4 regions of the Streptomyces sp. NPDC087300 genome follow, and region 2 is predicted to be linked to each of the others. Evidence: riboswitches for the same ligand, from Rfam matches in the RefSeq annotation. Region 2 holds a riboswitch; each other region holds the start of a gene.
The links. Region 2 has a riboswitch for cobalamin ahead of cobN (cobaltochelatase subunit CobN). Riboswitches for the same ligand answer to the same signal wherever they lie in the genome.

Region 1 (5,276 bases), on a different contig from region 2:
GTCGTCGGGCGAGGGCGGGGCTGTCCTGAAACTGTCGGTCGAGGAGTCGCGCAACTGGCTCGGCGCCCTCAACGACCTGCGTCTCGCGATCGGCACGCGCCTGGAGATCACCGAGGAGGAGGACGCGGATCTGCTCTACCGCCTCCCCGACGCCGACCCGCGCAAGCCGATGGTGATGGCCTATCTGTGGCTCGGCGGACTCCAGGAAACCCTGGTGGAGACGTTGCTGGAGCCGTAGCGGGTCCCGTGGAGTCGCCGCGACGACGACAGTCGGTGTATATAGCAGCATTCCGCGGCGCCCAGCGCCCGTTCGCTCAGCGGACGCTCAAATCCGAATAACGATCGCGTCAAGCCAATGCCCGTTTATGGCGACGCAAGAGAACTTTGTCCGCTTCTCCCAGTGGTGTGCGCCACATGTGGCGCAAAGCATCACTGTTGCCGCCGTGATAAATCTTCACGACCACTCGGTGACGCCACCCATGTCGCCGAGGGCGCTCCAGCCGGCAGACCGCCGGTAGCACTCCATTCCATATCCGGGGGGATCAGGACCTGACCCGCTGCCACAACGCAGATGTGCGGGCGCGGATCAGCATGGAGAAAGGCGTCACCATGACCTCAGTGCAGGTCGAAGAGCATCACGACGGCAATGAGGCCGGGCGGACCGCCGCCGGTCAGTCCGGCGAGGGCGAGGGTTATCAGCGCGGGCTCGGAGCCCGGCAGATCCAGATGATCGCGATCGGCGGTGCCATCGGCACCGGCCTGTTCCTCGGCGCGGGCAAGGCCATTCACAAGGCCGGGCCCAGCCTCATCCTTGCGTACGCGATCGCGGGCCTCGTCATCTTCTTCATCATGCGGGCGCTCGGCGAGCTCCTCATGTACCGGCCCGTGTCCGGCTCCTTCTCGGAGTACGCGCGCGAATTCATGGGCCCGTTCTTCGGATTCGTGACCGGCTGGACGTACTGGCTCTTCTGGGTCGTCACCGGCATCACCGAAGTCACCGCGGCCGCCCAGTACATGCAGTACTGGACACACGACTCATTCCCGCAATGGGCGTACGCGCTGGTCTTCACGGTCATTCTGTACGGCGCGAACCTGATCTCCGTGAAGCTCTTCGGTGAGCTGGAGTTCTGGTTCTCGATGGTCAAGGTCACCGCGATCATCGGCATGATCCTGATCTGTCTCGGCATTCTCACCATCGGCTTCTCCGACGCCGGTGACACCGCCTCCGTGACCCACCTGTGGGACGACGGCGGCTTCTTCCCCAACGGCATCGGCTCCACGCTGATGACCCTGCAGATCGTGATGTTCGCCTTCCTCGCCGTCGAGCTCGTCGGCGTCACCGCGGGCGAGTCCAAGGACCCGAAGACCGTCCTGCCCAAGGCCATCAACACCGTGCCGTGGCGCATCGCCGTCTTCTACGTCGGCGCCCTCATCATGATCCTCTCGGTCGTGCCGTGGACGTCCTTCCAGCCGGGCGTCTCCCCGTTCGTGAAGGCCTTCGAGGAGATGGGCCTCGGCGTCGGCGCGGCCATCGTGAACTTCGTGGTGCTCACCGCCGCGCTGTCCTCCTGCAACTCCGGCATGTACTCGACGGGCCGCATGCTGCGCGACCTGGCGATGAACGGCCAGGGCCCCAAGTTCTTCACCAGGCTCACGAAGAACGGCCTGCCGCTGATCGGCACCACGGTCTCCGCCGCCTTCATGCTGGTCGGCGTCTGGATCAACTACCAGTGGCCGGGCGAGGCGTTCAACTACGTCGTCTCCTTCGCGACCATCTCCGGCATGTGGGCCTGGATCATGATCCTGTGCTGCCAGATCCGCTACCGCCGCAAGGCCGACCGCGGCGAGCTGCCGCAGTCCACCTTCCGCGCCCCGGGAGCCCCGTTCACCAGCTGGTTCGCGCTCGCCTTCATCGGCATGGTCATCGTGATGATGGGCGTCGACAAGGACGCGCGGATCTCGCTGTACGCCGCGCCGGTCTGGGCCGCGATCCTCACGGTCTGCTACCTGGTCCTCAAGAGCCGCAACCCGGAGGCCGCCGCCTTCAACCGGCAGAAGGTCGGTGCCTCCGGCGCCGCCCCCGCCGACGAGGCCCCGGCCAAGGGCATCGACAAGGACTGACAGCCGGGCCTCCCCAGGCCCTGTCCAGCATGCGGGCTCCCGCGTACCACACTTCGGTACGCGGGAGCCCCTCTGCTTATCCTGGCTGCCATGCTGACCATCACCCAGGCCCTCCACGACCAGATCGTCGCGCACGCGCGCCAGGACCACCCCGACGAGGCGTGCGGCGTGGTCGCGGGCCCGGCGGGCACCGGCAGGCCCGAGCGGTTCATCCCCATGCTGAACGCCGCGCGCTCGCCCACGTTCTACGAGTTCGACTCGGGTGACCTGCTCAAGCTCTACCGCGAGATGGACGACCGCGACGAGGAGCCGGTGATCGTCTACCACTCGCACACCGCGACCGAGGCCTACCCCTCGCGCACCGACATCACCTACGCCAACGAGCCCGGCGCGCACTACGTCCTGGTCTCCACGGCGGACACCGACGACGCCGGTCCCTTCCAGTTCCGCTCGTACCGGATCGTCGAGGGCACGGTCACCGAGGAAGAGGTGCAGGTCGTAGAGGCATACTGACCTCCACGACCTCGAGGCGGCAGGAGCCAGGAAGCCGGTGCGAATCCGGCGCGGTCCCGCCACTGTGACCCCACCCCCACCGGGGGCGGGGGAGTCAGGAACTGACCTGCCGCCTTGCTCCACGCAACGCAGGGGACGCGGAAATCCCCTGGAGGAGGCAGCACCCCCATGTCCCGCCCGATACGCGCCCTGGCCGCCGCGGCCCTGCTCGTCCCGCTCGCCGCGTGCTCCGCCTCGGACTCCGACGGTGACTCCGCGCCCGCCGCCAAGGCCGCCGGATTCCCGTACACCGTCACCAACTGCGGTGTGAAGACGACCTACGACGCACCGCCGGAGCGCGCCGTCACCATGAACCAGCACGCCACCGAGGTGATGCTGGAACTCGGCCTCCAGGACCGGATGGCGGGCACCGCCTACCTCGACGACAAGGTCCTGCCGAAGTACGCCAAGGCCTACAAGTCGGTCCCCGTCGTGGCCAAGGAGTACCCCTCCTACGAGAAGCTGCTCGCCGCCAACCCCGACTTCGTGTACGGCGGTTACGCGAGCGCCTTCCTCGCGGGCGACGGCCGCGGCCGCCCCGCGCTCGCCAAGTCGGGCATCGAGAGCCGCCTGAACATCGAGGGCTGCGCGAAGCGCCCCGTCACCATGGACGACGTCTTCCGCGAGGTCCGCGAGGTCGGCGCCACCTTCGGGGTGCGGGGGCGCGCGGACAAGTGGGTCGGCGGCGCCGAGCGCGAACTGGCCGCCACGGCGAAGGAGCTGAAGGGCAAGAAGGCCCGGTCCGTCTTCGTCTACGACAGCGGCGACAAGACGGCGTTCACGGTCGGCGGCCGCGGCATCGGCAACGACATCATCAAGCGCGCGGGCGGCCGCAACGTCCTCGCCGACGTCGACAAGTCCTTCGCCGACGCCTCCTGGGAGACGGTCGTGGACCGCCACCCCGAGACCATCGTGATCCTCGACTACGGCGCCACGACGGTCGCCCAGAAGAAGAAGCGCCTCCTCGACGACCCGGCCCTCGCCGACGTCCCCGCCATCAGGAACAAGAGCTTCGCGGTACTGCCGCTGTCGGACATGGTCACGGGCGTACGAGCACCCGAGGCGGTGAAGAAGCTGGCGGCGCAGCTGTGAACTCCGAGCAGACTCGGCCGCGGAGGACTCGGCCCGAGGGACGGGATCCTCAGCCCGAGGGGCGGGATCTTCAGCCCGTCCGGCGTTTGAGGACGAGCCCGAAGGGCGATGGGCGCAGGTCACGGGGACAGCGCCTACTGATCCTGACGGCACTCACCGCAGCCCTAGCGGCAGCGGTCATCGCGGGCCTAGCCCTGGGCTCCGTCCGCGTCCCGCCAGGGACCGTCGTGGAGATCCTCACGGGCCGCGCCGACCCCTCCCCGTTCAGAACCATCGTGCTGGACGTGAGACTCCCCAGGGTCCTGCTCGGCGCAGCCGTCGGCGCCGGACTCGCGGTCATCGGCACCGTCCTCCAGGCCCTCGTCCGCAACCCCCTCGCCGACCCGTTCCTGCTCGGCGTCTCCTCGGGCGCCTCCGTCGGCGCGGTCGGCGCCATCGTGCTCGGCGGCACCTTCGGCGTCGGCTCGGCCCTCGCGACCACCGTCACCATCCCGGCGGCCGCCTTCGCGGGCGCCCTGGTCTCGCTGGTCCTCGTCTACTCCCTGGCCAGGAGCGGCGGCAGCTTCGCGACCGGCCGTCTGATCCTCGCCGGTGTCGCCGTCTCGTACATCCTGACCGCCCTGACCAGCCTCATCCTGGTCACCGCGGACAGCGCGGACCACCTCAAGGAAGTCCTGTACTGGACGCTCGGCGGCCTCGGCAGCGCCCGCTGGGACATGCTCGCCCTGCCCTGCTGCGCCCTGGTCGCGGGCACGGCCCTGCTGATGGCGCTCGCCCGCCCCCTGGACCTGCTGCTCGTCGGAGAGGAGGGCGCCACCGTCCTCGGCCTGGACACCGCGCGCTTCCGCGCCGCGGTCTTCGTCCTCGCCTCGCTCCTGACCGGCGTCCTGGTCGCCTACAGCGGGGCCATCGGGTTCGTCGGCCTGATGGTGCCGCACGCCGCCCGCATGCTGGTCGGCGCCGCGCACCGCCCGCTGCTCCCCGTGGTGGCCCTGATGGGCGCGGTGTTCCTCGTCGCCGCCGACCTGGCAGCGCGCACGATCGCCGCCCCGCAGGACATCCCCGTCGGCGTGCTCACCGCGCTGACCGGCGGCCCGTTCTTCCTCTGGCTGCTGCGGCGGCGCACCGAAGGAGTCCCGGCATGACCCTGGAGACCCCCGAGATCCCCGAGACCCCCGCGCCCGCCGGAGCGCTGCGCACCGAGGGACTCTCGTACGAGATCGACGGCAAGCTCCTGGTGGACGGCGTCGACCTCACCGCGGCGCCCGGCGAGACCGTCGGCGTCGTCGGCCCCAACGGCAGCGGCAAGACGACGCTGCTTCGCTGCGTGTACGGCACCCTGCGCGCCTCGCGCGGCCGCGCCCTGCTCGACGGCGACGACCTGGGCGCGATGCCCGCGAAGGCGCGCGCCAGGCGCCTGGCCACCGTGCCGCAGGACGGGCAGGCCGCCTTCGAGCTGACCGTCCAGCAGGTGGTCGCCATGGGCCGTTCCCCGCACAAGCGCTTCTGGG
Region 2 (5,276 bases):
GCGCCCGGTGGCCGAGGAGCAGCTCCCTCGCCTTGCCGACCTGCCAAGTGCGGCTGCGCGAGCCGGGGTTGTAGAGGGCGAGGACCAGATCCGCCGAAGCCGCCGCCGCGAGCCGCTCCGCGATGACCTCCCAGGGCTTGAGCCGGTCGGAGAGGGAGAGCGTGGCGTAGTCGTGGCCGAGCGGGGCGCCCGCGCGGGCGGCCGCCGCGTTGGCCGCGGTCACCCCGGGGAGCACCCGCACGGGGACGTCCGCGTACTCCTGTCGCGAGGCGACCTCCAGGACGGCCGTGGCCATCGCGAAGACGCCGGGGTCGCCGCCGGAGACGACCGCGACGCGCCGCCCGCGCTGCGCCAGCTCCAGGGCGAACGCGGCGCGTTCGGACTCGACGCGGTTGTCGGAGCCGTGCCGCCGCTGGCCGGGGCGGTGCGGCACCCGGTCCAGGTAGGTGGTGTAGCCGACCAGGTCGTCGGCGTCCGCGAGCGCGCCGCGCGTCTCGGGGGTCAGCCACAGCGGGCCCGCGGGTCCGGTGCCGACGACGACCACGTCGCCCGTCTCGCCGCGGTCCTCCGGGGCGCTGCGCGCGGCGGGCCCGCCGGTCAGCGGGGCCACCCTGCTCGGCAGCACCGCCACCGAGAAGTACGGCACGGACTCCGGGTCCACGTCGGCCAGCCGCCCTGTGCGCTCGCCCGCCATGGTGGCGCGCTCGACGTACCGTGCCTCGTCGAGCCGGCCCGTGCGCTCCAGGGCGCCGCGCACCTTGCCGAAGGTGCGGCCGAGCTTCATCACGACCGCCGAGTCCGTCGCCGCGAGGCGCGCCGCGAGTTCCTCCTCGGGGAGCGTGCCCGGCAGGATCGTGAGGACCTCCTCGGCCTCCACCAGGGGCTCACCGAGCCGGGCGGCCGCCGCGCTGACCGAGGTCACGCCGGGGATCACCTCGGTCGGGTAGCGGTCGGCCAGGCGCTTGTGCATGTGCTGGTAGGAGCCGTAGAAGAGCGGGTCGCCCTCGGCGAGCACGGCGACCGTGCGGCCCGCGTCGAGGTGTGCGGCGAGCCGGGCCGCCGCCGCCTCGTAGAAGTCGTCGAGCGCGCCCCGGTAGCCGCCGGGGTGGTCCGTGCCCTCCGTGGTGACGGGGTAGACCAGCGCCTCCTCGATGTGGTCGGCGCGGATGTGCGCGGCCGCGATCGAGCGGGCGATGGAGCGGCCGTGCCGTGCCGAGTGGTAGGCGACCACGTCGGCGGCGGCGATGACCTCGACGGCGCGCAGCGTCATCAGCGACGGGTCGCCGGGCCCGAGGCCGACGCCGTAGAGCCGTCCCCGCAGGGCGTCTTGGGTGGTTTCGGTGTTCACTCCGCCTCGCTCGCAATCGCGTTGATCGCCGCCGCGGCCATCGCGCTGCCGCCGCGCCGTCCCCGTACGACCAGGTACTCGATCCCCGACGCGTGTCCGGCCAGCGCGTCCTTGGACTCGGCGGCGCCGACGAAGCCGACCGGGATGCCGAGCACGGCGGCCGGGCGCGGGGCGCCCTCCTCGATCATCTCCAGGAGGCGGAAGAGCGCGGTGGGCGCGTTGCCGATGGCGACGACGGAGCCCTCCAGGCGGTCGCGCCAGAGTTCGAGCGCGGCGGCGCTGCGGGTGGTGCCGAGGCGCGCCGCGAGGTCCGGCACGGACGGGTCGGCGAGCGTGCAGATGACCTCGTTGTCCGCGGGCAGCCGCTTGCGCGTGACGCCGCTCGCGACCATGTTCGCGTCGCAGAGGATCGGCGCGCCGCCGCGCAGCGCCGCGCGGGCGTCGGCCACCACCCGGGGGCTGAAGGCGAGGTCGCGCACGAGGTCGACCATCCCGCAGGCGTGGATCATCCGCACCGCGACCTGGCTGACGTCGGCGGGCAGGCCCGCGAGGTCCGCCTCCGCGCGGATGGTGGCAAAGGACTCGCGGTAGATCGCCGCGCCGTCCTTCTCGTAGTCGAACACTGTGCTCTCGCTCATCTCGTGGCCGTTCCGGCCGTCGTGGTCGTCGTGGTCGTGGGGCGTCGTCATGTGCGTGGTCAGGTCGGGTGCGGGGGCGTACGGGCGGTGGTGACCGCCTCCGTCACGGTGGCGCCCGCCACGGGCACGACCGAGCCGCCGGTGCGCAGGGTCACCTCGTAGCGGCCGTCCGCCGTGGCGAGGACGTCCACCCAGTCGCCGTGCGGATGCCCGCACCGGCGCTCGCAGCCCGACCAGTGGACGGGGAGTCCGGCGCGGCCGGGCACGGCGTCCGCGCGGACGTCGGCGAGCGACTTGGCGCAGCCGGGCCGCCCGGTGCAGGCGCCGACGCCGAGCCAGGGCGACGCGGGCTCGGTCACGAACCCGGCGTCGGCGAGGACCCGAAGGCGCTCCCGCGCGGCCTCGTCGGTGAACCCGGGCACGACGAATCCGCGCCAGGGCGTGACCCGTACCTCGTCGCCGGGCGCGGGCAGCAGCGCGCGCAGCTGGGCCGCGCTCACCCGTCCCAGCGGGGCCGTGACCAGCACGGCACCGCCGAGGACGCCGGGAGGCGGCGGGCCCTGAACCGTCGTCCCCGCGACCGGTGCCGGGGCCGCGGCCGCCGTCGCAGGAACGCCCGCGTCCGCCAGCGCCCGCGCCACCTCGACGGCCCGCCCGGCCGGCAGCTCGGCCACCCGCCAGGCGCCGTTGCCCGCCGCCAGCGCGGCCGTGCGGAACGCCCCGGCCGCGGCCAGCGCGGCACGGGGAGCCTCGGCGCCCGGCACCCGGAACGTGGCGGCGCCGAGCCGAAGCAGCGCCGTGCCCGCCGATTCTGCGATCAAGGTCACATCGGCGCCGAGCCCCGCCACGTCCCCGCGCCCGTCGTCGGCGGCGAACAGGAAGCGGCCGGAGAGCTCCGCGGTCCACTCCTCGGCGCAGAGGAGTCCGTCCAGCTCACGGGCCCACAACTGCACGTCGGCGTGGCCGAGTCCGTCGATTCCGGCCAGCGGCGACGCCACCACGTTGCGGACGCGCTCGTGCCGTTCGGAGGGGAGCAGGCCCGCGTCCGAGAGGAGCGCCGAGAGTGCGCCGCCGCAGGTCTCGCCGAGGCCGCGCAGCTCGACGTTGCCGCGTGAGGTGATGCTGAGGTGACCGTCCGCGAGCCGCTCGGCGGCGGTGGCCAGGACGTCGACCTGACGGGACGTCAAGAGGCCGCCGGGCAGCCGGAGTCGGGCCAGGCCGCCGTCGTCGGCGCGGTGCAGGCGGAGGGCTCCGGGGCAGGCGTCGCCCCGGTCGCGTATGAGGGATTCGCCCTGTTGTGTGGAGGTTGCTCGGGTGGGCGGCATGGCGGCGAGCATACCCACGCGGATCCGGCGGGGCGCCTCCCGATACCGGCCGTCCTGGCAGGTGGCCGCCCACCGCGACCTGGGCAGGACTTACTATGCAGGCGGCGGACCGCCAGGTCCGTCGACGCCAGCGACGGCGTGGGTCCACCAGGACCCGATGGAGGAAGCCCGGTGCGAATCCGGCGCGGTCCCGCCACTGTGAGCCCCACCGACGTGGGGTGAGCCAGGAACTCCTGCCGTCCAACACGACCACCCGGGGCGCGGACACCCCGAGGAAGGCCTGCGCCCGCATGCTTCTGCTGCTGTCGACCTCCGACACCGACCTGCTCAGCGCCCGTGCTGCGGGGGGTCCCGTCGACTACCGGTTCGCCAACCCATCGCGCCTCGACCTGGCCGAGCTTCCCGCGCTCCTGGACGGCGCCGACCTCGTCGTCGTACGCCTCCTCGGCGGTGTCCGCGCCTGGCAGGACGGCCTCGACCAGCTGACCGCGAGCGGCCTGCCCGTCGTCGTGCTCACCGGTGAACAGGCCCCCGACGCCCAGCTGATGGCCTCCTCCACCGTGCCGGTCGGCATCGCCGCGGAGGCCCACGCCTACCTGGCGCACGGCGGCCCAGCCAACCTGGAGCAGCTGGCCCGCTTCCTCTCCGACACCGTGCTGCTCACGGGCCACGGCTTCGAGCCGCCCGCGCCCGCCCCCTCCTGGGGCCCGCTCGAGCGCACCGCCCGCGCCGTCGAGGGCCCGACCGTCGCGGTGCTCTACTACCGCGCCCACCACATGAGCGGCAACACCGCGTTCGTGGACGCCCTGTGCGGCGCCATCGAAGACGCGGGCGCCCGCCCGCTGCCGCTGTACGTGGCCTCGCTGCGCGCCCCCGAGCCGGAGCTCATCGAGGAGCTGCGCGCCGCCGACACCATCGTGACCACCGTGCTCGCCGCGGGCGGCACCAAGCCCGCGGAGGCGTCGGCGGGCGGTGACGACGAGTCCTGGGACGCGGGCGCGCTCACCGGCCTCGACGTGCCGATCCTCCAGGCGCTCTGCCTGACCGGGTCCCGCGCGGCCTGGGAGGAGAACGACGAGGGCGTGTCGCCGCTGGACGCCGCGAGCCAGATCGCGGTGCCGGAGTTCGACGGCCGCCTGATCACCGTGCCGTTCTCGTTCAAGGAGATCGACGAGGACGGGCTCCCGGCCTATGTGGCCGACGCCGAGCGCGCGGCCCGGGTCGCCGGAATCGCCGTACGGCACGCCCGTCTGAAGCACATCCCGGCCGCCGACAAGCGCCTCGCCCTGGTGCTCTCCGCCTACCCGACCAAGCACTCCCGGATCGGCAACGCGGTGGGTCTGGACACCCCCGCGTCCGCCGTCGCGCTGCTGCGCAGGCTCATCGGCGAGGGCTACGACTTCGGGGCCACCGAAGAGATCCCCGGTCTCGTGTCCGGCGACGGCGACGAGCTGATCCGCGCGCTGATCGACGCGGGCGGGCACGACCAGGAGTGGCTCACCGAGGAGCAGCTGGCCGCCAACCCGGTCCGCATCCCGGCCGCCGACTACAAGCGCTGGTACGCGACGCTCCCCGCCGAGCTGCGCGAGTCGGTCGAGCGGCACTGGGGTCCGCCGCCGGGCGAGATGTTCCTCGACAAGTCCCGGGTGGGCAACGGCGGCGACCCCGAGGGCGACATCGTGCTGGCCGCCCTGCGCCGCGGCAACCTGCTGATCCTCATCCAGCCGCCGCGCGGCTTCGGCGAGAACCCGATCGCGATCTACCACGACCCCGATCTGCCGCCCTCGCACCACTACTTGGCGGCGTACCGCTGGATCGCCGCGTCCGCGACGGACGGCGGTTTCGGCGCCGACGCGATGATCCACCTCGGCAAGCACGGCAACCTGGAGTGGCTGCCGGGCAAGAACGCGGGCCTGTCGGCCGCCTGCGGTCCCGACGCCGCGCTCGGCGATCTGCCGCTTATCT
Region 3 (5,276 bases), on a different contig from region 2:
ACTTGGGGTCGGCGAGCACCATGCGCACCAGGTCCTCGCTGGCCGCGCTGACCACGTACACCTCGATGCCGTGCGCCTGAAGCGTCTTGTAGAGCTGCTGCATGCCGCGCGAGAATTCCGGCGGCTTCACCTCGGTCTTGGTGACCTTCCCGTCCTCGTAGTACTCGGCGGGGATCGGCTTCTTGTACGCCAGGAGCTCGTCGACGTACCCCTTGAGCTCCTTCAGCGTGAAGCCGGAGAAGATCTGCGCGGCCCAGGGGTAGCAGACCTGGTCGTCCACCTCGCACAGCCGGTTGTAGTAGCTGTAGAGGCTCTCCTTGTGCCCGGCCTTGTCCTTGAAGGGGATGATCTTCAGGGACGGGTCCATCGTCTTGCGGGTCAGGACGCCCTTCATCTCCAGGAAGGGGAGCAGGGACTCCTCCAGGTCGTTGCGGTACGTCGTGTTGTCCGCGTCGAAGACGGCGTACGCGCCCTTGTGGTCGTTCTTCGCGATGACCTTGCCGAGCTTCTTCGCCACCGGCTTCGGCCAGTGCGTGAGCTCGCCGGCCGCGCCCTTCGCGGCCTTCGCCGTCTGCGCGGCGGAGCCCGCCGCGTTCGCCTCGGAGGTCGGCCAGAGCGCGCTGCCCGCGAGGACGGCGGCGGCGAGCGCCCCCAGAGCGCCGATGAGGGCGGGCTTGTTCTTTGCTCGTACTGCCATGTCTGCGGTGTCCTGCCGTTCCTGAGAGCGGTGTGCGGCCCCGTCCGGAGCGGCGCGCAATGCTATGGGGCGGCGCGGTCATTTCCCATGATCGAAGTCACCGTGCACGAGGGGCATGGAGCGGGTGAACACGGGTAGCCGCAGCGGGCGCCGGGAGCGCCGCGGTCCCGGTCGCGGAGGTCGTCGCCGGGGCCGTCGCCGAGTCCGTGTCAGTGGTCCCGCGCATACTGGGCGCATGGGCTCCCACGAGTTCGTCAGGGCCGTTCCCCGGCTCGACGGCATGGTCGTCTCGGCGGTCGGCTACCGCAGCGCCGGACAGCGTCCCGGGCTGCACCGGGGCCTGCCCTCGCCGTATCTGACCGTGATCTTCTCCCTCGAAGGCCCCATCGCCACCGGCAGCACACCCGGGCAGGCGACCGGCGGGGACGCGGTGCGCACCGACATCGTCCTGGGCGGCCTGCACCAGAGCCCGGCCTACGTGGTGCAGCCCGAGCACGAGGCGGGCATCCAGCTCGCCGTGCACCCCCTGGCCGCCCGCGCGCTGCTCGGTCTGCCCGCCGCCGGGCTCATGGGAGAGCTCGTCACCAGCGGCACGGACGTCCTCGGCGGCCGGGCCGCCGAGGTCCGCGAGCGGCTGTGTGCCCTCGACCGCTGGCCGGACCGCTTCGCCCTCCTCGCCGACTATCTGCGGCGGCGCGTGGCGGCCGCCGACCGGGCGGACCCGGTGCGCCCCGAGGTCGCCGAGGCCTGGGCGTGGCTGGCCAGGCACCGGGGCGCGGGCACGGTCGGCGGCCTGTCCCGGCACGTCGCGCTCAGCGAGCGCCGCCTCACCGCGGTGTTCCGCGCCGAGACCGGGCTGAGCCCCAAGCAGGCCGCGCGCCTGATGCGCTTCCAGCACGCGCGGACCGCGGTGGTCCGCTCCGTCACGGCGGGCGGGGGCCCCGACCTGGCCAGGATCGCGGCCGACACCGGCTACTACGACCATTCGCACCTGGTCCGCGACTTCCGGCAGTACACGGGGGCGAGCCCGACCCGCTGGCTGGCCGAAGAGTGCCGGAATATCCAAGCCGGGGCGCACGGTCCGGGCGAAGACTGAGGCCCATGAACACCACACCGGACACCACACCCGACACCACGACTGAAGCGGCCCCCGCCCCGACCGTCTGGGCGGGCCTCCAGGCAGAGGACGCCCCCGCCCTGATCGACTTCCTCGTCGGCACCGTCGGCTTCCTGCGCACCGCCGTCTACGAGGACGGCGACCGCGTCGCCCACGCCCAGCTCGACTGGCCCGAGGGCGGCGGCGTCATGCTCGGTTCGTACGACCCGTCGGCGCCCGAAGGCACCTGCGGAAAGCCCGGCACCTCCGGCGCCTACGTGGTCACGGACCGGGTCGACGAGCTGTACGCCACACTCACCGCGGCGGGCGTGCGGATCACCACGGAGATCGAGGACAAACCGTACGGAAGCCGGGAGTTCGGCATCCTCGACCCGGAGGGGAACCGCTGGTCGTTCGGGACCTACCGGGGCGAGCCGAGGCCCCGGCCGACGTCCTGAGCAGGCGTGATAACTTGCGCAAGCCAGTCAAACCCACACCTGGGCCAGGGAATCCGGTGCGAATCCGGAACTGACGCGCAGCGGTGAGGGGGACGGGCGGGGCCACGGCCACTGGGCGTCCACGGACGCCCGGGAAGGCGCCCCGCCCGGCCGATCCCCGAGTCCGAAGACCTGCTGGCGCCTCCGCCCGCGCACCGTGCGGCGGAGGGCGTGACGCAGGCCAGGCTCCGCGCATGAGCCGTGAGACTCAAGGGATCGTGTGTCCTCCACAGCCCGTACCCGTACCCGTATACGTATGTCCGCCGCTATACGTATGTCCGCCGCGCTCTGCGCCGGAGCGCTCGCGCTGACCGCGTGCGGGGGCGGCTCCGCGGAGAAGACCAGCAAGAGCGCGGGGGAGCAGGCGGCGGGCTATCCGGTCGCGGTCACCTCCTGCGGCAAGAAAGCCGAGGTCAAGGCGCCGCCGCAGCGGGCCGTCTCCCTCGACCAGGGCTCCACGGAGATCCTGCTCTCGCTCGGCCTCGCCGACCGCATGGCGGGCACCGGCACCTGGACCGACCCGGTCCTGAAGAACCTGGCGAAGGAGAACGCGAAGGTGGAGCGGCTCGCCGACCGCTACCCCTCCCTGGAGAAGGTCCTCGCCCAGGAGCCGGACTTCGTCAGCGCCTCCTTCCTGTACACGGTCGGCAAGGGCGGTGTCGCCGACCGCGCCAAGTTCACCGAGCTGGGCGTACCGGTCTACGTCTCGCCGACCGACTGCGCGGGCAAGGACAACGACGGCGGCGGCGACGGCAAGCGCGTCAAGACCCTCACCATGGACACCGTCTACGGCGAGATCCGCGACCTCGCGAAGGTGTTCGGCGTCGAGAAGCGCGGCGAGAAGCTGGTCGCGGGGCTCAAGGGCCGCGTCGCGAAGGCCACCGACGACATCGACGCGTCGGACGCGAAGCTCCTCTACTGGTTCGCCAACTCCGACGCCCCCTACATGGCGGGCTGCTGCGGCGCCCCCGGCATCATCACGCGCGAGCTCGGCGCGAAGAACGTCTTCGACGACACCCGCGAGGAATGGCCCCAGATCAACTGGGAGACCGTCGCCGACCGCGACCCCGACGTCCTCGTCATCGGCGACCTCACCCGCAAGTCGCAGTCGGCGGAGAGCGCCGCTGCGAAGATCAAGTTCCTGGAGTCGAACCCGGCGACCAAGAACCTGACCGCCGTGAAGAAGAAGCGCTACGTACTCCTCAGCGGCCAGGCCATGAACCCGACGGTCCGTACGGTCGACGGGATCGAGCAAGTGGCGGCGGGGCTGCGGAAGTTCGGCCTCGCGAAGTGACCCGGGGGACCTCGCCGGTGACGCCGGACGGGACGGCACCCGCGACGCCGGACGGGACGGCACCCGCGGAGGCGGACGCGGACATGGTCGAGGTCGCGGTCGCGTCCACCTCCGTGGGCGCCCCGGTGCGGCAGGCGCTGCTGTGGCTCGCCGGGGTCGCGGCCCTCGTCCTCTCCGTGGCGGTGGCCGTCACCATCGGGCCCGCGGACATCTCCGTGCCCGACGTGTGGTCGGCCCTCGCCGCGCACCTCGGCGGGGGAGAGGCGCGGCTCACCCCGATCAGGGACGGCATCGTCTGGAACCTGCGGATGCCGCGCACCCTGCTCGCCGCGGTCTGCGGCGCCGGACTCGCGGTCTGCGGCGCGGTCATGCAGTCCCTGCTCCGCAACCCCCTCGCCGACCCGTTCGTGCTCGGGGTCTCCTCCGGCGCGTCCACCGGAGCGGTCGCGGTCGTCGTGCTCGGCGTGGGCGGGGGAGTCCTTTCGGTCTCGGCCGGTGCCTTCATCGGGGCGCTCTGTTCGTTCGCCCTGGTCCTGATCCTGAGTCACACGCTGGGCGGCACGACGGACCGCGTGGTCCTCTCCGGCGTCGCGGCGATGCAGCTGTTCTCCGCGCTGACCTCCTTCTTCGTCCTCACCGCCGCGGACGCGGAGACCACCCGCGGCGTGCTGTTCTGGCTGCTCGGCTCGCTCAGCGGGGTCGGCTGGACGGACGTGTGGCTGTGCGCGGCGGTGCTCGCGGCGGCGCTGTTCATCTGCCTCTCGCACGCCCGCACCCTGGACGCCTTCGCCTTCGGCCAGGAGGCGGCGGCCGCGCTCGGCGTCCGCGTCGCCCGCACCCGCCTGGTCCTGCTCTGCACGACGGCGCTCCTGACCGCGGTGCTGGTGAGCTCCGCGGGCGCCATCGGCTTCGTCGGCCTGGTCCTGCCGCACGCGGCCCGCGCGCTCGTCGGCTCGGGCCACGCCCGCCTCCTCCCGGTCACGGCGCTGGCCGGCGCGGTCTTCCTCGTCTGGGTGGACACCCTGGCCCGCACGGTCCTGGATCCGCAGGAGGTCCCGGTGGGCGTGGTGACGTCGCTGATCGGCGTACCGGCGTTCGTGGTCGTGCTGTACCGGACGAGGAGGGTGACGTGACGTACGCGTACGAGGGGGCGGCGGGTCTGCGCGCCGAGCGCGTGTCCCGGGAGGCGGGCGGGCGCCTGGTCGTCGACGGCGTGAGCCTCGCCCCGCCGACCGGCGCCACGGTGGGCCTCCTCGGCCCGAACGGCTCCGGCAAGTCCACGCTCCTGCGCATCCTGGCGGGCGTCCTCGCCCCGGCCTCCGGAGTGGTCACCCTGGACGGCCGTGCGCTGGCCGACACGGGCCGCCGCGCCGTGGCGCGCAGGATCGCCGTGGTCGAGCAACACACCGACACACAGGTCGAGTTGACGGTCGCGGACGTCGTACGCCTGGGACGCATCCCGCACCGCCGCGCCTGGTCGGCGCCGACGGCCGGAGACGAACGCGCCGTCCGCGACGCCCTGACCCGCACGGGCCTGGCCTCCCGCGCGGCCCAGTCCTGGCACACCCTGTCCGGCGGCGAACGCCAGCGCGTCCAGATAGCCCGCGCACTCGCCCAGGAACCCCGCGAACTCCTCCTGGACGAACCCACCAACCACCTGGACATCCAGCACCAGCTCGACCTGCTCTCACT
Region 4 (5,276 bases), on a different contig from region 2:
GGATCCCGCTTCGGGTCAGGCGCTGAGGCCGACGGGGCCGTGCCGGACCTCCTGCCGCACGTGCTTCGTGACCCCGTAACCGGCCAGCCAGTCCCGCAGCGCGGTCACGTCCCCCTCGTCGAGGAGCGCGGGGTCCACGGTGGTGCGGATCTGGTGGGGGACGCCCGAGTCGAGCAGCAGGCGCAGGCTGCGCTCGGCGGGTGTCGCGCTGTTGCGGACGCCGGTGACCCTGTCGTACGCGTCCGGGTGCGCCTTGGCGTCGAAGCCGACCCAGTCGACGAGCCCTTCGGCGAGCAGCGCGCCGAACCGGCGCGGGTAGGCGCCGCCGGTGTGCAGCCCCACCGCGTGGCCGAGCTCGCGCGCCTGCCGTGCCGCGTCGGCCAGGCCCGGTTGCAGCAGCGGCTCCCCGCCCGAGAAGACGATCCCGTCCAACAGGCTGCGGCGGCGGCCCAGATGGGCGGTCACCGTCGGCCACGGGACCTCGAAGGGCGGGCGCGCCCGCGCGTCGAGCAGCTCCGGGTTGTGGCAGTAGCCGCACCGCCACGGGCAGCCCTGGCAGAAGACGGTGGTGACCAGCTTGCCCGGCCAGTCGCAGGTGGAGAGCCGGGCCCAGCCGCCGACGCGGATCACGCCGGGACCACCGTGCGCTCCTGGAAGTGGGTGCGCTCGGCGTGCTCGCCCTTCTTGCCGATGTTGAAGGAGGAGACCGGGCGGTGGTAGCCCATGACGCGGGTCCAGACCTCGCAGTCGCCGCCGCAGGACGGGCAGTTGGCGCGCTCACCGGCGAGGTAGCCGTGCTCGGGGCAGATGGAGAAGGTGGGCGTCACCGTCAGATAGGGCAGCGAGAACCGCTCCAGAGAGCGGCGCACGAGGGTGCGGCACGCCTCGGCGGTCGAGACGCGCTCGGACATGTACAGGTGGAGGACGGTGCCGCCGGTGTACTTGGTCTGGAGTTCGTCCTGCCGCTCCAGCGCCTCGAAGGGGTCGTCGGTCCAACCGACCGGCAGCTGTGAGGAGTTCGTGTAGTACGGGTTGGTGTCGGTGCCCGCCTGGAGGATGTCGGGGAAGCGTCGGTGGTCCTCCTTCGCGAAGCGGTAGGTGGTGCCTTCGGCGGGGGTGGCCTCCAGGTTGTACAGGTGGCCGGTCCGCTCCTGGAACTCGACCATGCGCGCCCGGACGTGGTCGAGGAGGCGGACGGCGAGCGCGTGCCCCTCGGGCGTGGTGATGTCGTGGGCGTCGTGCGTGAAGTTGCGGATCATCTCGTTGACGCCGTTCACGCCGATGGTGGAGAAGTGGTTGCGCAGGGTACCCAGGTAGCGCTTGGTGTGCGGGAAGAGTCCGCCGTCGATCAGGTCCTGCACGGTGACGCGCTTGATCTCCAGGCTGTCGCGGGCGAGGCCGAGCAGCCGGTCGAGCGCGTCGTACAGGCCCTGTTCGTCGCCCGCGTGCAGGTGGCCCAGGCGCGCGCAGTTGACCGTGACGACGCCGAGGGACCCGGTCTGCTCCGCGCTGCCGAACAATCCGTTGCCGCGCTTGAGCAGTTCGGTGAGGTCCAGTTGGAGGCGGCAGCACATGGAGCGGATCATGCCGGGGTTCAGGCCGGAGTTGATGAAGTTCTGGAAGTACGGGAGCCCGTACTTCGCGGTCATCTCGAAGAGCCGCCGGGCGTTGTCGCTCTCCCAGGGGAAGTCGTCGGTGATGTTGTAGGTCGGGATCGGGAAGGTGAAGACCCGCCCCGTGGCGTCGCCCGCCGTCATGACGTCGATGTACGCGCGGTTGATCAGGTCCATCTCGTGCTGGAGCTCGCCGTAGCCGAAGTCCGCCTCCACGCCGCCGATCACCGGCACCTGCTCGCGCAGGTCCTCGGGGCAGGTCCAGTCGAAGGTGAGGTTGGTGAACGGCGTCTGGGTGCCCCAGCGCGACGGCACGTTGAGGTTGTGCACCATCTCCTGCATGCACTGGTGGACCTGCTCGTACGTCATGGAGTCGACGCGGACGAACGGCGCCATGTAGGTGTCGAAGGAGCTGAACGCCTGCGCCCCGGCCCATTCGTTCTGCAGCGTGCCGAGGAAGTTGACGATCTGTCCGACGGCGGAGGAGAAGTGGCGCGGCGGGGCGGAGTCGATCTGCCCCGGCACCCCGTTGAAGCCCTCGGCGAGGAGCGTGCGCAGGGACCAGCCCGCGCAGTAGCCGGAGAGCATGTCCAGGTCGTGTATGTGGAGGTCGCCCTCGCGGTGGGCGCGGCCCACGGCGTCCGGGTAGACCTGGTCGAGCCAGTAGTTGGCGACGACCTTGCCGGCCGTGTTCAGGATGAGTCCACCGAGCGAATAGCCCTGATTGGCGTTGGCGTTGACCCGCCAGTCACTGCGGTCCAGGTACTCGGTCACCGAGTCCACGGCGTCGATCTGCGTCACGTCAGCCCTCCCACGAGGCGTCCGGAATGTGTGCGGGGCCGCCGCGCGGTCCGCGCGGCGGCCGTCGGCAGGTATCGGGCTCGGGCCCCCGAGAGGGCCCATACCGTTGCGGGGCAGCTCCGGATTCGCACCGGATTCCCTGTTGTCCCGGCCGCGGACGCTGAAGCGCCGCTGTCGCCGAACCGACGTCCGTCACACTACATCTAGTGTTATGTCCGACATGCCGACCGAAGATGTTGGGTGACGTTGGTCCGGCGTGGGAATGACTTTGGTCCTCGCGTGACCCGCTCAGGCGTCCGTCGGCGCCACGATGCGCAGCAGATACGTGTCCATGATCCAGCCGTGCCTGGCCCGCGCCTCGGACCGCAACCGCCGGATGCGGTCCGCCACTTCCGCGAGCCGGCCCGCGACGAGCAGTTCGTCGGGCGTGCCGAGGTAGGCGCCCCAGTAGATCCACACGTCGTCCCCCTCGACCTGGGTGAACGACTCGTGCGCGTCGAGCATGACGACGATGTCCCCGTCGTCGTTCTGGCCCACGTCGGAGAGGCGGCGGGCGGGGGTGATGTGCAGCGGTCGGCCCACCTGATTCAGCGGGATGCGGTGCCGGGCGGCGAGCGTCGAGACGCTGGTGATCCCGGGCACGACCTCGACGCTCGCGGACACCGAGCCGCGCGCCTCGATGTCGTTGAGGATCCCGAGCGTGCTGTCGTACAGCGAGGGGTCGCCCCATACGAGGAAGGCGCCGGTCTCCCCCGCGCTCATCTCCTCGCGCATCAGCCGCTCGAAGAGGTCCGCGCGACGGGTCCGCCAGTCCTGGACGGCGGAGGTGTAGTCGGAGCGGTCCATGGGGCGCCGGTCCCTGCTCGGGTCCGTCACCTCCACCACCCGGTAGGGCTGCTGCCCGTGCTCCTGAAGCATGCTGTGCCGCAGGTCGGTCAGCGAGGACTTGTCCTGCCCCTTGCCGACGATGAAGAAGACGTCGGTCCTGCGGATGGCCTTCACCGCGCCCAGGGTCAGCTGGTCGGGGTCGCCCGCACCGATGCCTATGACGAGGATCTGGCGTCGTTCTGTGGTCATGGGCCGAAGTCTGGCAGGTGCGGCACGACGAAAATCTCTTCGCCCCGGCCGGTCACCGCCCTACTGTGGCGCGGTGACGACTCAGATGATCATCCTCAACGGCGGTTCCAGCTCGGGGAAGACCGGGATCGTGCGCTGCCTGCAGGACGTGCTCCCCGATCCGTGGCTGGCCTTCGGTATCGACTCGCTCATCGAGGCGCTGCCCGCGAAGACACAGGCGTCGGAGGACGGCATCGAGTTCGGCGCGGACGGCGGGGTGAGCGTCGGGACCGACTTCCGTGCGCTGGAGGCGGCCTGGATGGCGGGGCTCGTGGCGATGGCCGGGTCCGGTGCGCGGATCATCGTCGACGACGTCTTCCTGAGCGGCGCGGCGAGCCAGCAGCGGTGGCGCGACGCCGTCGGTGACACCGACGTCCTGTGGGTGGGCGTCCGGTGCGACAGCGAGGTCGCCGCGGCCCGTGAGGTCGCGCGGGGCGACCGCACCAAGGGGATGGCCGCGTCGCAGGCGCGGCTCGCGCACGAGGGCGTGGCCTACGACCTGGAGGTGGACACGACCCGCACCGAGTCCCTGACCTGCGCTCGGACCATCGCGGCGCGGGTGGCCTGACGGCCTCGGCCCGTCAGGAGCGGAATCGCCCGCCCCGGCCGACCGCCACACCGGCGGAGCGGGCCCCGCCCGGCCTCGTACGTCAGTCGGCCCTCTTGTCCCCCGCCGCCGGACGACCACGGGCCAGCATCACGAAGCCGACGAGAGCGGCGGCCGAGGCGACCGTCTGGATGACCGCCAGGGGAACCGCGCCGGAGGCGACCCCCGCGAGCGGCGACACCAGGGCGCCGACGAGGAACGAGGACGCGCCGAGGAGGGCCGACGCCGCGCCCGCCGCGTGCGCGGTGCGGTTCATGGCGAGCGCGTTGGCGTTGCCGATGAGCAGTCCGAGGCCGGCGACGGAGACGAACAGGACCGCGCAGACCGGCACGAGACCGGTGTCGCCGAACCAGCCCGCGCCCAGCGCCAGCAAACTCGCACCGGCGATGACCAGCAGTGCGAGCCCGGCGGTGACGACGGCGTGCACGGGGAACCTGCGGACCAGGACCCGGCCGTTGAGCTGGCCGACGCCGACCATGCCCACGGCGTTGAGGCCGAACAGCAGGGCGTACGTCCGCGGCGATGCCCCGTAGAGCTCCTGGAGGACGAACGGCGATGCGGCGAGGTAGGCGAAGAACGCGGCGAACGCCCCGCCCGCGGCGAGCAGACAGCCCAGGAACACGCGGTCCCTGGTGAGCGCGCCCATCTCGGCGAGGCCGAGCCCTCGACGGCGGCGTGCCGCGGGCGCCAGGGTCTCGGGCAGGCCGCGGGCGACCAGGAGGACGAGGAGCAGCCCGAGGACGGCGAGGGCGACGAAGACGCCGCGCCAGTCGGTGACGTGCAGCAGTTGGGCCCCGAAGAGCGGGGCGACGGCGGGCGCGACGCCGGAGATCAGCATGAGTGAGGAGAAGACCCGGGCGATCTCCACTCCCTCGTACAGATCGCGGACCACGGCGCGGGCGACGACCACACCGGCGGCGCCCGCCGCGCCCTGCACGAACCGCAGGCCGATCAGGAGGTCGGCGCGCGGGGCGAGGGCGCAGGCGGCGGAGGCGACGGCATAGAGGGTCATGCCGGTGAGCAGCGGGCGGCGCCGGCCAAGGCGGTCGCTGAGGGGGCCGACGACGAGCTGCCCGAGCGCCATGCCGACCAGGCACGAGGTGAGCGTGAGCTGCACGACGACGGCGGTGGTGTCGAAG

Region 1: it holds a riboswitch for cobalamin, as region 2 does, so the genes downstream of both, ACIO9J_RS36270 (ABC transporter substrate-binding protein) here and cobN (cobaltochelatase subunit CobN) in region 2, are expected to answer to the same signal.
Region 3: it holds a riboswitch for cobalamin, as region 2 does, so the genes downstream of both, ACIO9J_RS19375 (ABC transporter substrate-binding protein) here and cobN (cobaltochelatase subunit CobN) in region 2, are expected to answer to the same signal.
Region 4: it holds a riboswitch for cobalamin, as region 2 does, so the genes downstream of both, ACIO9J_RS23895 (ribonucleoside triphosphate reductase) here and cobN (cobaltochelatase subunit CobN) in region 2, are expected to answer to the same signal.

The regions. Positions count from the first base shown of each region.
Region 1 is NZ_JBIUYI010000011.1:83,490-88,765, forward strand. Features, by position in the region: gene ACIO9J_RS36255 (DUF2017 domain-containing protein) at 1-238, shown strand, start outside; gene ACIO9J_RS36260 (amino acid permease) at 610-2,121, shown strand; gene ACIO9J_RS36265 (Mov34/MPN/PAD-1 family protein) at 2,212-2,634, shown strand; cobalamin riboswitch at 2,598-2,759, shown strand; gene ACIO9J_RS36270 (ABC transporter substrate-binding protein) at 2,803-3,765, shown strand; gene ACIO9J_RS36275 (FecCD family ABC transporter permease) at 3,903-4,910, shown strand; gene ACIO9J_RS36280 (ABC transporter ATP-binding protein) at 4,907-5,276, shown strand, end outside.
Region 2 is NZ_JBIUYI010000010.1:299,521-304,796, reverse strand. Features, by position in the region: gene ACIO9J_RS35770 (precorrin-2 C(20)-methyltransferase) at 1-1,321, opposite strand, end outside; gene ACIO9J_RS35765 (precorrin-8X methylmutase) at 1,345-1,971, opposite strand; gene ACIO9J_RS35760 (cobalamin biosynthesis protein CobG) at 2,046-3,323, opposite strand; cobalamin riboswitch at 3,429-3,567, shown strand; gene cobN (cobaltochelatase subunit CobN) at 3,602-5,276, shown strand, end outside.
Region 3 is NZ_JBIUYI010000004.1:804,496-809,771, forward strand. Features, by position in the region: gene ACIO9J_RS19360 (haloacid dehalogenase-like hydrolase) at 1-697, opposite strand, end outside; gene ACIO9J_RS19365 (helix-turn-helix domain-containing protein) at 933-1,793, shown strand; gene ACIO9J_RS19370 (VOC family protein) at 1,799-2,251, shown strand; cobalamin riboswitch at 2,259-2,445, shown strand; gene ACIO9J_RS19375 (ABC transporter substrate-binding protein) at 2,547-3,584, shown strand; gene ACIO9J_RS19380 (FecCD family ABC transporter permease) at 3,668-4,717, shown strand; gene ACIO9J_RS19385 (ABC transporter ATP-binding protein) at 4,714-5,276, shown strand, end outside.
Region 4 is NZ_JBIUYI010000005.1:798,843-804,118, reverse strand. Features, by position in the region: gene ACIO9J_RS23905 (S26 family signal peptidase) at 1-26, shown strand, start outside; gene ACIO9J_RS23900 (anaerobic ribonucleoside-triphosphate reductase activating protein) at 16-630, opposite strand; gene ACIO9J_RS23895 (ribonucleoside triphosphate reductase) at 627-2,414, opposite strand; cobalamin riboswitch at 2,463-2,616, opposite strand; gene cobF (precorrin-6A synthase (deacetylating)) at 2,703-3,491, opposite strand; gene cpt (chloramphenicol phosphotransferase CPT) at 3,577-4,098, shown strand; gene ACIO9J_RS23880 (Bcr/CflA family efflux MFS transporter) at 4,181-5,276, opposite strand, start outside.